DNA from 3 places in the Rhizobium leguminosarum genome. Region 3 is predicted to be linked to each of the others. Evidence: predicted binding sites of a transcription regulator. Region 3 holds the regulator's gene; each other region holds the start of a gene.
What was found. Region 3 encodes PhoB, which activates phosphate uptake and scavenging genes when phosphate is short. Its sites were predicted from a motif close to TGTCATNNANCTGTCAT; they were not measured.
Positions count from the first base shown of each region.

Region 1: a site for PhoB is predicted at 2,382-2,398, ahead of BA011_RS13965 (DUF1045 domain-containing protein). Genes of this name have one in related genera too.
Region 2: a site for PhoB is predicted at 2,471-2,487, ahead of BA011_RS08710 (UDP-2,3-diacylglucosamine diphosphatase). Genes of this name have one in related genera too.

Region 1 is NZ_CP016286.1:2,793,365-2,798,161, reverse strand. Features, by position in the region: gene BA011_RS13980 (PAS domain-containing hybrid sensor histidine kinase/response regulator) at 1-445, shown strand, start outside; gene mnmD (tRNA (5-methylaminomethyl-2-thiouridine)(34)-methyltransferase MnmD) at 439-1,182, opposite strand; gene BA011_RS13970 (NAD(P)/FAD-dependent oxidoreductase) at 1,181-2,359, shown strand; gene BA011_RS13965 (DUF1045 domain-containing protein) at 2,474-3,181, shown strand; gene puuE (allantoinase PuuE) at 3,297-4,220, shown strand; gene uraD (2-oxo-4-hydroxy-4-carboxy-5-ureidoimidazoline decarboxylase) at 4,220-4,720, shown strand; gene BA011_RS13950 (DUF86 domain-containing protein) at 4,717-4,797, shown strand, end outside.
Region 2 is NZ_CP016286.1:1,728,084-1,732,880, forward strand. Features, by position in the region: gene dgcA (N-acetyl-D-Glu racemase DgcA) at 1-213, shown strand, start outside; gene BA011_RS08705 (MFS transporter) at 165-1,385, opposite strand; gene BA011_RS08710 (UDP-2,3-diacylglucosamine diphosphatase) at 1,597-2,439, opposite strand; gene BA011_RS08715 (histidine phosphatase family protein) at 2,697-3,446, shown strand; gene BA011_RS08720 (efflux RND transporter permease subunit) at 3,511-4,797, opposite strand, start outside.
Region 3 is NZ_CP016286.1:4,632,425-4,637,221, forward strand. Features, by position in the region: gene pstB (phosphate ABC transporter ATP-binding protein PstB) at 1-458, shown strand, start outside; gene phoU (phosphate signaling complex protein PhoU) at 503-1,216, shown strand; gene phoB (phosphate regulon transcriptional regulator PhoB) at 1,351-2,034, shown strand; gene BA011_RS22550 (GcrA family cell cycle regulator) at 2,282-2,815, opposite strand; gene BA011_RS22555 (aspartate aminotransferase family protein) at 3,236-4,435, shown strand; gene argF (ornithine carbamoyltransferase) at 4,478-4,797, shown strand, end outside.

The DNA of each region.
Region 1 (4,797 bases), 1.8 Mb from region 3:
AGTGGCCGCGCCCGCGCCTGCGCCGCAGAAGCGAGCCGCTGAATTCTTCGACGTGCTCGTCGCCGAGGACAACGAGGTCAACCAGATCGTCTTCACCCAGATCCTGCAAGGTACGGGTCTTTCCTTCCTCGTCGTCGACAATGGCGAGGAAGCAGTCGCCGCCTGGGAGCGGCATGCGCCGCGCATTATCATGATGGACGTCTCAATGCCCGTCATGAACGGCCATCAGGCGACCCGGGCGATCCGCGAAAGGGAAAAGGGGCAGGGGCACCGGGTGCCGATCATCGGCGTTACCGCCCATGCGCTCGAAAGCGACCGTGAGCTCTGCCTCGATGCCGGCATGGACGACTACATGTCGAAGCCGATCAGCCCCGAACTGCTCGAGGAAAAAATCCGCCAGTGGCTTGGAACAAGTGAGCAGCAGCCAGGGCGCACCAGCTACTGATCTGTACGCTGATCGGCTGACGCCTTGGCGCCGCAGAGCATTTCGCGCTTGCCGGCAAAGCCCTTGCGGCGCTCGACGGCAAAGCCTGCGGCGATGAGGTTGCGGCGCACGAAGCCAGCCGCCGCATAGGTGGCGAAGGTGCCACCGGCTGCGCTTTTCTCGCAGACGAGCCGCATCAGCTGCTCCGACCACATATCGCTGTTGCGCGACGGGGCGAAGCCGTCGAGATACCAGGCGTCGAAGTCATCTTCGGCCGCGGCGACGCTGTCCAAGGCATGGCCGCATACGACGCTGAGCGTCGTATGGGCATCGAGATCGAGGCGCACGATACCGGCCGGTATTTCCGGCCAGGCCGCCGTCAGCGCTTCGCGTTCGGCATCGATCTCCGGCCAGTGCGACAGCGCCCGGCCGATTTCTTCGCCGCGCATCGGGTGGAGTTCGAAGGAGATGAAATGCAGGTGCTGGCCGTCTGCACGCTGGAGTTTCCATTGCCGCCAGGTTTCAGTGAAGTTCAGTCCGGTGCCGAAGCCGAGTTCTCCGATCAGGAATCTCTGCCGCCCGTTCCAGCGCTCCGGCAGGCCGTTACCGGCGAGAAAAACATGGCCGCATTCCAGCCGCCCATCGGTCTGGCAATAAAAATGATCGCCAAAGGCGGTGGAATAGGGCATATCGCCGTCGCGCCATTCGAGCGGCTGCGGGGCGCCTGCGCCAATCTGATCGGGGTTCAGGTCTGTCATGGAAAAAGCCGATAGTCCTCAGCCGGTCTCAGGTCAATCGTCCTCAGAATTGCTGATCGTCGGCGGCGGCATCATGGGGCTCTGGGCGGCCGTCCATGCCGAGCGCCGAGGCATCCGTGCCGTTATTGCCGACGCCGGCAGGTTGGGCGAAGGTGCAAGCGGCGGCCTGCTCGGCGCGCTGATGCCGCATATGCCGGACCGGTGGTCGGAGAAGAAGCAGTTCCAATTCGATGCGCTGGTCTCGCTCGAAGCCGAGATCGCTGCTCTCGAAGCTGAGACCGGACTCTCTGCCGGTTATCGCAGGTCCGGACGGCTGATCCCGCTGCCAAAGCCGCATCTCAACACAATAGCGCGCGGCCATTTCGAGGACGCCGAACGCCATTGGCGGGCGGGCGAGCGCCGCTTCCACTGGCATGTGCTCGACAGGCCTGATGTAGACGGTTGGATCAAGGCGTCTGCCGGCGAGAGCGGCTTCGTGCACGACACGCTCGCCGCCCGCGTTGCACCCCGCTTGCTGGTCGCAGCGCTCATCGCCTTCCTGCGGCGGGCAAAGCATGTTCGCATTCTGGAGCATGCGACGGTTGCCGGCCTCGATCCCGATCGCGGTACGGCCGAAATCAACGGCGAAACCATCGTTTTCAGTCACTGCATCCTGGCCGCCGGCCATCAGTCCTTTCCGTTGCTGCAAGGCCTGACGCCGGGGCTGAAACAACCGCTCGGCCAGCCGGTCAAGGGGCAGGCGGCATTATTGAAAGCCGATATCGACCCGGCGCTGCCGACGATCTTCCTCGACGGGCTCTATGTCGTAGCGCATGAAGGCGGGCACGCGGCGATCGGCAGCACCAGTGAGAACCGTTTTGACGATCCTACATCCACCGACGTCCAGCTCGACGTGCTGATCGAGGCGGCGCGCGACATCGTACCGATGCTTCGCGACGCCCCTATTGTCGAGCGCTGGGCCGGGCTTCGCCCGAAGGCGATCGATCGGGATCCGATGATCGGTCGCCATCCCGACCACCGGCGCCTGATCGCGCTGACCGGCGGCTTTAAGGTCAGTTTCGGCCTCGCCCACCGGCTGGCGGAGGCGGCGATATGTATCGCAGGCGATACAGACTGCGGATTTTTGCTGCCGGAAAGTTTCGCGATTTCAAACCATATTGCGGTGGCTTCACGTTAAACGTGAATTAGACGCCGCTGCGTTTCGTTATTCTGTCATGCAAATCACCTATCTGCTTGCGCATCGACAGCGCCGGATCTGAACGGCGCTCACTTCCTTGATGGAGGAAATTGCATGCGCTATGCCATTTGCTTCACGCCTCCGGCGAGCGACCCGTTGTCGCTCGTGGCCGCCAATTGGCTTGGCCGAAACGTGTTTTCGGGCGATATGATGGAGCCTCCGGCAGTTCGTGGCCTCGGCATTCACGAGATCGCCTTCCATACCGCCGTGCCGCGGCGCTACGGATTTCACGGCGTTTTGAAGGCACCGTTCCACTTGTCCCGCGACATGCCCGAATCGCAACTCTTGCGCGATCTCATGCGTTTTTCCGGGACCTTCGTTCCCTTCCAGATTCCGCGTATCGAAGTCGCCCGGCTCGGCAATTTCTACAGCCTGCTGCCGAGCACGCCCTGCGAGCAGATCCAGTATCTCGCCTCGGCGATCGTGCAGGAATTCGATCGTTTCCGCGCACCGCTCAGCGAGGCCGAGATCGAACGCAGCGATCCGGATGGGCTGTCGGCGACGCAATTTTCCAATCTGCATCGCTGGGGCAATCCCTATGTGATGGAGGAGTTCCGCTTTCATATGCCGGTGACGGGCCCCGTCAACGCGATCGACATGCCGCGCATCGAGCCGGCGTTGCGGACGATCTTCGAGCCTGTCCTCTGCGAACCTGTCACAGTTTCGAACGTGGCGCTGATGATCGAGGAGGGTACTGGCGGCCCTTTCCGCGTTCATTCGCTGCATCCGATGGGCAAGGTCAGCGCGCGCAAAATCGCTTGAGTCTGCCGATGGGCTAAAGGCTTGTGTCGTAAAGGCAAAATCCGGCGGAGCAGTTTCCGTCTCGACATTCCAGCTGCGGATGCTACCGTTCCCCGTCTTTTCAGAAGGTGATTTGATGGTATCCGAGACTTATCCGCGCAATCTCGTCGGTTACGGGCGTCTGACGCCCGATCCGAAATGGCCGGACGAGGCACGCATCGCCGTGCAGTTCGTCATCAACTACGAGGAGGGCGGCGAAAGCTCGATCCTCGACGGAGATACTGCTTCCGAAAACCTGCTGTCGGAGATCGTCGGTGCGGCCGCCTGGCCAGGGCAGCGCAACCTCAACATGGAATCGATCTATGAGTATGGTTCGCGTGCCGGCTTCTGGCGGCTCTGGCGGATGTTCACCGATCTCAAGGTGCAGGCAACTGTCTACGGCGTGACGCTGGCGATGGCCCGCAACCCCGAGGCCGTCGCCGCGATGAAGGAGGCCGGTTGGGAGATCGCCAGCCACGGTTACCGCTGGCTGGAATACAAGGATTTTCCTGAAGATCTGGAGCGCAAGCATATCCTCGAAGCGGTGCGCCTGCATACCGAACTTACCGGTGAGCGGCCCTATGGCCTGTATCAGGGCAAGCCTTCCGACAATACGCTTCGGCTGGTGCAGGAGGAGGGCGGTTTCCTCTATTCCTCCGATTCCTATGCCGACGACCTGCCCTATTGGGTGAAGGGCGTCGACGGGAAACCCTTCCTGATCATCCCCTATACGCTCGAAACCAACGACATGCGTTTTGCGACGCCGCAGGGCTTCAATGCCGGCGATCAGTTCTTCACCTATCTGAAGGATGCCTTCGACACGCTTTATGAGGAAGGCAAGGCGGGCAGCCCGAAGATGATGTCGGTCGGATTGCATTGCCGCCTCGTCGGACGCCCCGGCCGGGCGGCAGCGCTGAAGCGCTTCATCGAATATGTGCTGAAGCATGACAAGGTCTGGATTCCGCGCCGCATCGAGATCGCCGAGCATTGGCACAAGCACCATCAGCCGGAAGCGCTCTGATGATGTCGCGCGAGGATTTCGTTTCCCGCTTCGGCGGCGTCTTTGAACATTCGCCTTTCATCGCCGAGCGCGCCTATGACGCCGGCCACATGACGGAGCCGCTGACGGCAGCCGGCGTGCATGCGTCGCTAACCGCCGTCTTCCGGGCGGCAAGCCCGCAGGAGCGCCTCGGCGTGCTCAGCGCCCATCCTGACCTTGCCGGGCGCCTCGCGATAACGGGCGAACTCACCGAAGACAGCAGGAAGGAGCAGTCCGCCGCCGGTCTCGACCGCCTGAGCCCGGCCGAACATGCCCGCTTCACCGAACTCAATTCGGCCTATGTCGAAAAATTCGGCTTTCCCTTCATCATCGCCGTCAAGGGGCTCGGCAAGGACGATATCCTGTCGGCCTTCGAAACACGGATCGGCAATGGCAGGGACGCGGAATTTGCGACCGCGACGGCGCAAGTCGAGCGGATCGCGCTGCTGCGCCTTACGACGATGCTGCCGGAGGTTGAATGAACGAGCGGCGCGCGATCGACTATCTCAATGAGATGTATGAGGCGGCATCCGAAGCGCTGTCTTTCGTCGGCGGAATG
Region 2 (4,797 bases), 2.1 Mb from region 3:
GCGATGAAGGCCGAGGCCGAGCGGCTTGGTTTCAGCATCATGATCGGCTGCATGGTCGGCACCTCGCTTGCCATGGCGCCCGCCGTTCTGCTCGCCCAGAATGCCGATTTCGTCGATCTCGATGGTCCGCTATTACTTGCCCGCGACCGCGAACCCGGCCTGCATTACGCCGCTTCCCTGGTCTTTCCGCCCGAAAGCACCCTCTGGGGCTGAAGATAATAGGCAAAGATGACGAGGCCGAGGCCGGAGAAAGCGACTACGGCCATGACGTAATAGCTGACGACGCCGAGCCAGGCATAGAGATAACCCGACGCCAGGGTCATCAGCGCCATCGCCATGCCGACATAAAAGAAATAGGCGCCCTGTGCCGAGGATTCCTGCGTCTCCTGCACCGTCGCCACGATCCGCCGCTGCACGCCCGTATGCACGAAGGCGTAGGTGAAGCCGTGGAAACATTGGAGCAGGAAGAAACCGGCAAAACCGGTATTCATCGGAAACAGGATCCAGCGGCAGACGCTGATGGCGCAGCCGAAGCGGATCAGCGTCCAAGCGTCGAAGCGACGGCTGAGGCGCTTCGACAGGAAGAACACCGTCACTTCCGAAGCGACGCCGGCGCTCCAGAGCAGGCCGACCTCGGTGCCGGAAAAGCCGAGGTGATGCCAGTAGATCGAGGAGAAGGCGTTGAGCACCGCATGGCTCGATTGCTGGATGGCGACGCCGATCAAGAGCAGCAGCAGGTGCGGCTCACGCAGGCCGCTGCCGGTGGCGGCCGGAAGATCGATCGGCTGGCCGCGGCGCCGCGTCGGCCCGATGCGCGGACAGAAGATCGCCATGACAACGGTCATGGTAAAGCCGAACGCCATGACATCAAGCACCATCCCGCCGCCCCACCGGTTGATCAACTGGCCACCGACCAGCGTCGAGACGATGAAGGCGATCGAGCCCCAGACCCGCATCGATCCGTAATCGAGCCCCCAGCGGCGCACGCCCGATATGACGATCGATTCGACGACCGGCACATAGGGCGCGAAGGTGGCGCCCTGCAGCGTAAAGACGATGAAGACAGGCCAGAAAGTCGTCGTCCAGTAGAGTGCCACCGCCGTCAGCAGCGACAGGCCGCCTGACCAGAGCAGCACGTCGGCGCGCTCCTTCATCCGGTCGGCGATCATGGCGACAACAGGCGCCACCAGCACGCGCACCACCATCGGAACGGCCAGGATCACACCGATTTCGTGGTCGCTGAAGCTGTGGCCGGCAAGCCAAACGGGGAAGAACGGCAGGACGATGCCGTTGACGAGCAGCGGCGCGCAATAGGAAAGCGCGCTGAGCAATCGGAAGCGCGGCGGCGCTCCCTCACCCGTCGGGGAATTTTGAGCGGGAATCATGGGTGGACCTGAAGGAAACCGGTCGTTGTCCTAACACACCACCCCGGAGACGACTATTGCGAGAAATAGCCGTTCTGAAACGTTTTAGAAAATAAATAGGGCCTGTCGCCTGACGGTAACGGCTAAATTCCTAAAGCATAATTTCAAAGTGCTACGGCGTCCTTTGCGCGTCTGAAAAGACACGCGGCGCTGTAAAGCGCAGGCGCCAAAATCAGGCAGCCTGCGGGGCCAATTCACCCTCGTCATGCATTTCGATGGCTACAAGCGCAGGCACGCTGCTGGCGAGAGACCGCCAGGTGATCAGTTCGAACGTGCCGTCCTCGTGTTCGGCGACCGCCGTGCAGCTTTCCACCCAATCGCCGGTGTTGATGTAGCGGATGCCGTCCATGTCCTGGATCACGGCATGATGGATATGTCCGCAGATGACGCCGTCGGCGCCATGTTTGCGGGCTTCCTCGGCCACGACGCGCTCGAATTCGCCGATGAAGTTGACCGCATGCTTGACCTGCAGCTTCGCCCAGGCCGAGAACGACCAGTAGGGCATGCCGAGCCGGCGGCGCACTGCCGCAAGGATGATGTTGATGCGGATCGCCGTGTCATAGGCCCAGTCGCCGAGATAGGCGAGCAGCCGGGCATTGCGGACGACGACGTCGAACTCGTCACCATGCAGGATCAGGTATTTCTTGCCGTCGGCGCCGTCATGCATCATGCGCTCGACGACCTCGATGCCGCCGAAATGCATGCCCGGGAAGGCGCGCAGGAATTCGTCGTGATTGCCGGGAATATAGACGACGCGCGTGCCCTTGCGCGCCTTGCGCAACAGCTTCTGGACGACGTCGTTGCAGACCTGCGGCCAGTACCAGCTGCGCTTCAGGCGCCAGCCATCGACGATGTCGCCGACGAGCACGATCGTATCGGCCTCGTGGTGGCGCAGGAAATCCAGCAGGAAGTCGGCCTTCGCGGCCTTCGAGCCGAGATGGACATCGGAAATGAAGAGCGTGCGGAAATGTCTGGGTTCCATCATGTCTTTCACGAGCTGCCGCTCATGTCCCATCTTTCATCTAGCCTTCCAAAATCAGACTCGTGTTTCAGGAAGATGACAAGGTGTGGAAAAGCGCTGCAAACCCGATCATCCCGCGCTGGCAGAATGCCTGTCGCCGCGCTGGCAGAATGCCTGTCGCCGCGCTGGCAGAATGCCTGTCGCCGCGCGGACAGGATGCCCGTCGCTGCCAGGCCTGCCGGCCATGTTGCCCTGCGCATTCAGGGCGTTCATGATGGCGGCGATTCATATCCGACAATGCGGGATGGCTGATGCGTCTTTTTCTCGTTCGCCATGGCGAATCCCTCGGCAACATCAACGAACAGGCCTACCGTCAATTCGGCGATCACAACGTGCCGCTGACGCGATGGGGCCATCGGCAGGCCCTCGAGGCAGGCGGGGTGATCGCCTCCTACCTGCAAGCATTGCCGAGCGCGGGTTTCGGCAAGCTGCAGATCTGGTATTCGCCCTTTCTCAGGACCCGGCAGAGCAAGGATGCGCTGCTCGAGGCCCTGCCGGAAAGCTTCGTCGGCGATATCAGGGAGGATTATCTGCTGCGCGAGCAGGATTTCGGTCTCTTCACCGAAATCTACGACCACGCCGAACAGAAGCAGAAGTTTCCCGAGGAGTTCGAAAAATGGGCAAGGCTGCGCAGCAACAGCGGCAAGTTCTACGCACGGCCGCCGGATGGCGAAAGCCGGGCGGATGTGGCGCAGCGGGTGCGCCTGTTCCTCCAGACCGTCATGCACGACGCCGAAAATAGCGACCACAACCTCGTGATCGTCGGTCATGGCGTCACCAACCGGGCGGTCGAAATGAACTTCCTGCACCGCCCTGTCGAGTGGTTCGAGCGCTCCGACAATCCTGGAAACGCCGATATCACCCTGATCGAGGGGACGCGCTCGCAAGGATACGAGTCAATCCTGCTGCATCAGGCCGCCGACCGGCAGCCGGGACAGGAAGGCGAACTGCGCGATGCCTATGGCGCCGACGTGACGATCACGCCGAAGCCGACTGCATAATTCCTGAAATCGGACCGGCGCAAAGGTGCGGCGGGTTGCGCAAGGCAACCGCCAACTCTTCACCTCAGGTCGGCGACGTGACGGTTGCCGGCTCCTGCCCGGCCGGCGCCTCCTCGTTCACAGTCTCCGGCCGCTTCGTCCTTAAGAGACGCAGCACAAAGACGAAGAAGACGGGAACGAAGAAGATCGCCAGCACCGTCGCCGAGATCATGCCGCCGAGCACGCCCGTGCCGATGGCATTCTGGCTCGCCGCACTTGGCCCGGTGGCGATCGCCAGCGGCACCACGCCCAAAGTGAAGGCGAGCGAGGTCATGATGATCGGCCGGAAGCGCAGACGGGCGCCTTCGATCGCGGCATCCATCAGCGATTTGCCCTCGGCAAAGCCGTCCTTGGCGAATTCGACGATCAGGATGGCGTTCTTTGCCGACAGTCCGATGATCGCGATCAGGCCGACCTTGAAGTAGATGTCGTTGGACATGTCGCGGCTCATCACCGCGAGCACGCAGCCGATGACGCCAAGCGGCACGACCAGCATCACCGACAACGGGATGGACCAACTCTCGTAAAGCCCCGACAGCAGCAGGAAGACGAAAAGGATGCTGAGGCCGAACAGGAACGGCGCCTGCGATCCCGATCTCAGCTCCTCCAGCGACTGGCCGGTCCATTCGAAGCCGAAACCGTCGGGAAGTTCCGAGGCCAGCCGCTCCATTTCGACAATTGCCGCGCCCGACGAATATCCAGGCGCCGGAGCGCCAGAGATACGCACGGAAGGGTAGCCGTTATAACCGACGATCTGCGCCGGTCCCTTCTGCCATTCGGCGACGGCGAAGGACGACAGCGGCACCATGCCGCCGCTCGCATTGCGGACATTGAGCTTCATCAGGTCTTCCGCCTGAAGCCTGCTCTTGTCCTGCGCCTGCACGATGACGCGCTGCATGCGGCCCGAATTCGGGAAGTCATTGACATAGCTCGAACCGAGATTGGCGGTGATCGTGCTGTTGATGTCGGCGAAGGCGACGCCGAAGGTATTTGCCTTCTCGCGATCGATAACGAGCACGAGCTGGGCCGAGTCCGGCATGCCTTCCGGGCGGATACCTGCGATGATGGGATTCTGCGATGCCTTGCCGATCAGCATTCCCGCCGCCTCGGTCAGTGCCGCCTGGCCTTTCGCCCCGCGATCCTGAAGGCGGAAGGTGAAGCCGTTGGTCGTGCCGAACCCTTCGATCGGCGGCGGCGACAGCGCGAAGGATGTGGCGTCCTTCAGCCCAAACAACTGCATGTTGGCGCGGTTGGAGATCTCCTGTACCGAATTGCCGGCGCCGCGTTCGGCCCAGTCCTTGAGTGTGACGAA
Region 3 (4,797 bases):
TCTATGAAAACGTCTCCTACGGCCCGCGCATCCATGGCCTTGCCAAGTCGAAGGCCGACCTCGACCAGATCGTCGAAACCAGCCTGCAGCGCGCCGGCCTCTGGAACGAGGTCAAGGACCGCGTGCATGAATCCGGCACCGGCCTGTCCGGCGGCCAGCAACAGCGCCTCTGCATTGCGCGTGCCGTCGCCGTCAGCCCTGAAGTCATCCTGATGGACGAGCCCTGCTCGGCGCTCGATCCGATCGCCACCGCCAAGGTCGAGGAACTGATCCACGAGCTGCGCGAGAACTACACGATCGTCATCGTCACCCACTCCATGCAGCAGGCCGCGCGTGTCTCGCAGCGCACCGCCATGTTCCACCTCGGCAATCTCGTCGAGGAGAACGACACCGACAAGATGTTCACCAATCCCGACGATCCGCGCACCCAGGACTACATCATGGGTCGCTTCGGTTGATTTTGGCGACACCAAGCCTTCCCGTTATTCGAGGATAAAGCCCCATGGCATCGACACATATTTTTTCTGCCTACGATGATGATCTGAAGTTCCTGTCCAGGCGGATTTCCGAAATGGGCGGCCTGGCCGAGCAGATGGTCAGCGAAGCCGTCCGCGCCCTCGTCAACGGCGATACCGCGCTGGCGCAGAAGGTCATCTCCGACGATGTGATCCTCGATCACGCCGAACGCGAAATCGGCGACAAGGCGATCGTCACCATCGCCCGCCGTCAGCCGATGGCCTCGGACCTGCGTGAAATCATGGGTTCGATCCGCATCGCCGCCGATCTCGAACGCGTCGGCGACCTCGGCAAAAACACCGCCAAGCGCGTCATCGCCGTCCAAAGCACCGGCGTTCCCCGTAAGCTCGCCCGCGGCCTCGAGCATCTGTCCGAGCTGGCGCTCGTCCAGCTCAAGGAAGTGCTCGATGTCTACACCAATCGTTCAGCCGACAAGGCGAATGCGATCCGTGAACGCGACAACGAGATCGACGCGATGTACACCTCGCTGTTTCGCGAACTCCTGACCTACATGATGGAAGATCCGCGCAACATCACCAGCTGCACGCATCTTCTCTTCTGCGCCAAGAACATCGAGCGCATCGGCGACCATGCCACCAACATCGCCGAGACGATCTTTTACATGACGACAGGCGCACAGCCGGAAGGCGATCGTCCGAAGGACGACAGCGCCAACACCGTCGGCGCGGTCACGGAATAACCGCCCGCATAGTTAGTTGCGTGCGCGCCCGTCCGGGGCGCGCAAAGAGGTCGCAGCCAATTTCTGAATTTGCGCAGGATGAATTGCTTAAATCACCCCTGATTTAAGGATGATGCGCGAGGAGACCGACACGCATGATCCCGAGAGTTGCAGTTGTTGAAGACGAGGAAGCCCTCAGCGTGCTTCTTCGCTACAATCTCGAAGCGGAAGGCTTCGAGGTCGATACCATCCTTCGTGGCGACGAAGCCGAAATGAGGCTTCAGGAGCGCACGCCCGATCTTCTCATCCTCGATTGGATGCTGCCGGGGGTCTCCGGCATCGAGCTCTGCCGGCGCCTGCGCATGCGGCCGGAAACCGAGCGACTGCCGATCATCATGCTGACGGCGCGCGGCGAGGAGAGCGAGCGCGTCCGCGGATTGTCGACGGGCGCCGACGATTATGTCGTCAAGCCCTTCTCGACCCCCGAGCTCGTTGCCCGCGTCAAGGCGATGCTGCGCCGCGCCCGTCCCGAGGTGCTGTCGACGGTGCTGAAATGCGGCGATATCGAGCTTGACCGCGAAACCCATCGCGTCCATCGCAAGAGCCGCGAAGTCCGCCTCGGCCCCACCGAATTCCGCCTGCTGGAATTCCTGATGTCGTCGCCGGGCCGGGTCTTCTCCCGCTCGCAGCTTCTCGATGGCGTCTGGGGCCACGATATCTATGTTGACGAGCGCACCGTCGACGTCCATGTCGGCCGCCTGCGCAAGGCGCTGAATTTCTCCAACATGCAGGACGTCATCCGCACCGTCCGCGGCGCCGGTTATTCGATGGAAGCCTGAGGGCTTCCATATGAGCCTGCTGACAAATCCCTGGCAAAACCTGCGACGTCATCCTCGGCTTTGTGCCGAGGATCTGCACACGCCAAGTTAAGTATTTGAAAATAAAGTTTTTCCGTCAAAGCAATTGAGGTGATCAGATGCTCGGCACAAGGCCGAGCATGACGGAGGAACCTGAGCTCACATCCACTCGCATAAAAAAACGGGCCACTCGGCCCGTTTTCTGCATTCTAACGATGGTTGCCCGCGTTCAGCTGGCCCGCGCCGCTGCCCGGCGGCGTTCATTCACCGGCTGGTAGGCGAGCTTCTGGTGATAGCCGCAATAAGGCGAATTGTCGGGGGACTCGCAGCCGCAGAAATGGAAGTCGTCCTTCAGCGGATCGCCGACCGGCCACTTGCAGGTGCGTTCGGTCAGTTCCGTCAGGCCGAGGCGGCGCGAAATCGGCACCACCACGTTGCCTCTCGGCACGTATTCCATTTCCTCGATCGTTTCGATCTCGATCTCTTCCTTCAGCATCGTCGCGCCCTGCTGGCGGGTGACGGTGCGGGTCGTGATCCGCGAGGTGTAGTTCGGTGCGCGCGGCGCCGATGTGTTGCGCTTCGGCGTTCGCGCCGCAGTGTTGGTGCCGCCGGCCTTGGCACGGCCGGGAAGGCACAGCCGGTGCACTTTGCCGATGACCGCGTTTCTGCTGACCCCGCCAAGTTGTGCCGCGATCTGGCTGGCGCTCAGTCCTTCGGCCCAAAGCTTCTTGAGTTTCTCGACCCGCTCGTCTGTCCAGTTCATGCCCTGTCTCCACCTTTTGCGTTGGTGATGGCAGAATCCCTCACCGTTGTCCCGGGAGCTCCGAAACAAGAAACGCTTGATCAATTTTGGTGACTAGTTCCGCCGCATGCAGTCTAGTAATTGATCTTTAACCTAGTGTGAGCCTGACTCCGTGACAAGAGTCGCATGAATCCGGATGAATCGAATTCGTAGTTTTCCCCAACTTGCTGCCCCTGCGTGTCATTTCTGCAATAATGCCTGTTGATGACTGAAAATGCCGCTGTACACCCTTGCTGCATACGCTAAGGGCGCAGTTTTGTTGACATTGCAGCGCGAAAAGGAAATAGTGCCACTCGCCGCCGCAAGGCGGCATTTTTGATTTTTCGGGCCTGGTTTCCTTAGCCGGAGTCATTGCCCGGCAACTTTGATGGAGATCGCGCCATGGCTGAAGCCGCGCCGCTTTATGACACCTATTCTCGTGCCCCGCTGCGGTTCGAGCGAGGCGAGGGCGTATGGCTGGTCACCGAAACTGGCGAGCGATATCTCGATTTCGGCGCCGGCGTCGCCGTCACCTCCGTTGGCCACAGCAATCCGCATGTGGTCGGTGCATTGAAGGAGCAGGCCGACAAGGTCTGGCACCTGTCGAACATCTATGAGATCCCCGGCCAGGAGCGTCTGGCAAAACGGCTGACCGACGCCACTTTCGCCGACAAGGTGTTCTTCACCAACTCAGGCGCCGAGGCGCTCGAATGCGCAATCAAGACGGCGCGCCGCTATCAGTTTTCCAAGGGCCATCCCGAGCGTTTCCATATCATCACCTTCGAAGGCGCCTTCCACGGACGGACGCTGGCGACGATCGCCGCCGGCGGCCAGGAAAAATATCTCGAAGGTTTCGGTCCCAAGGCGCCGGGTTTCGATCAGGTGGCTTTCGGCGACATCGAAGCGGTCCGCGCCGCGATCACCGAGGCGACGGCTGCCATCCTCATCGAGCCCGTGCAGGGCGAGGGCGGCGTCCGTCCTGCCACGCCTGAGTTCATGAAGGCGCTTCGCCAGCTCTGCGACGAGAACGGCCTGCTGTTGATCCTCGACGAGGTTCAGACCGGCGTCGGCCGAACCGGCAAGCTCTTCGCCCATGAATGGTCTGGCATCACCCCCGACATCATGGCTGTCGCCAAGGGCATCGGCGGCGGTTTCCCGCTCGGCGCCTGCCTCGCAACGGCCGAGGCCGCCTCCGGCATGAAGGCCGGCACGCATGGCTCGACCTATGGCGGCAATCCGCTCGCCATGGCCGTCGGCAGCGCCGTGCTCGACATCATCCTTGCCGATGGCTTCCTCCAGCAGGTGCGCGACGTAGCACTTGTCTTCCGCCAGGGCCTCGCCTCGCTGAAGGATCGTTATCCCGACGTGATCGAAGATGTGCGCGGCGAGGGCCTTTTGCTCGGCATCAAGGCTGCCGTTCCCTCAGCCGAACTGCTGCAGGCGATCCGCGCCGCCCATCTGCTCGGCGTGCCTGCCGGCGACAACGTCATCCGCCTTCTTCCGCCGCTCGTGGTCACCGCCGAGGAAGCCCGCGAGGGCCTTGCCCGCGTCGAACGCGCCGCCGAGAGCATTCGCGCCTCCAAGGTCAAGAAGACGGCTTGAAGAGATTGCCGCCTTCGGGCGCAGCACAGGTAAGAAGACGATATGAGCCCTAAACATTTCCTCGATCTTTCGGCGGTCACATCAGCCGATCTCAGAACCATCATGAACGATGCGCTTTCCCGCAAGCAGGCCTTCAAGGCAGGCCAGGGCGACAAGCCGCTCGCCGGCAAGATGCTGGCGATGATCTTCGAGAAGCCGTCGACGCGCACCCGCGTCTCCTTCGACGTCGGCATGCGCCAGCTCGGCGGCGAAACGCTGTTCCTGTCCGGCACCGAGATGCAGCTCGGCCGCGCCGAGACGATCGGCGACACCGCCAAGGTGCTGTCGCGCTATGTCGATGCGATCATGATCCGCACCACCGA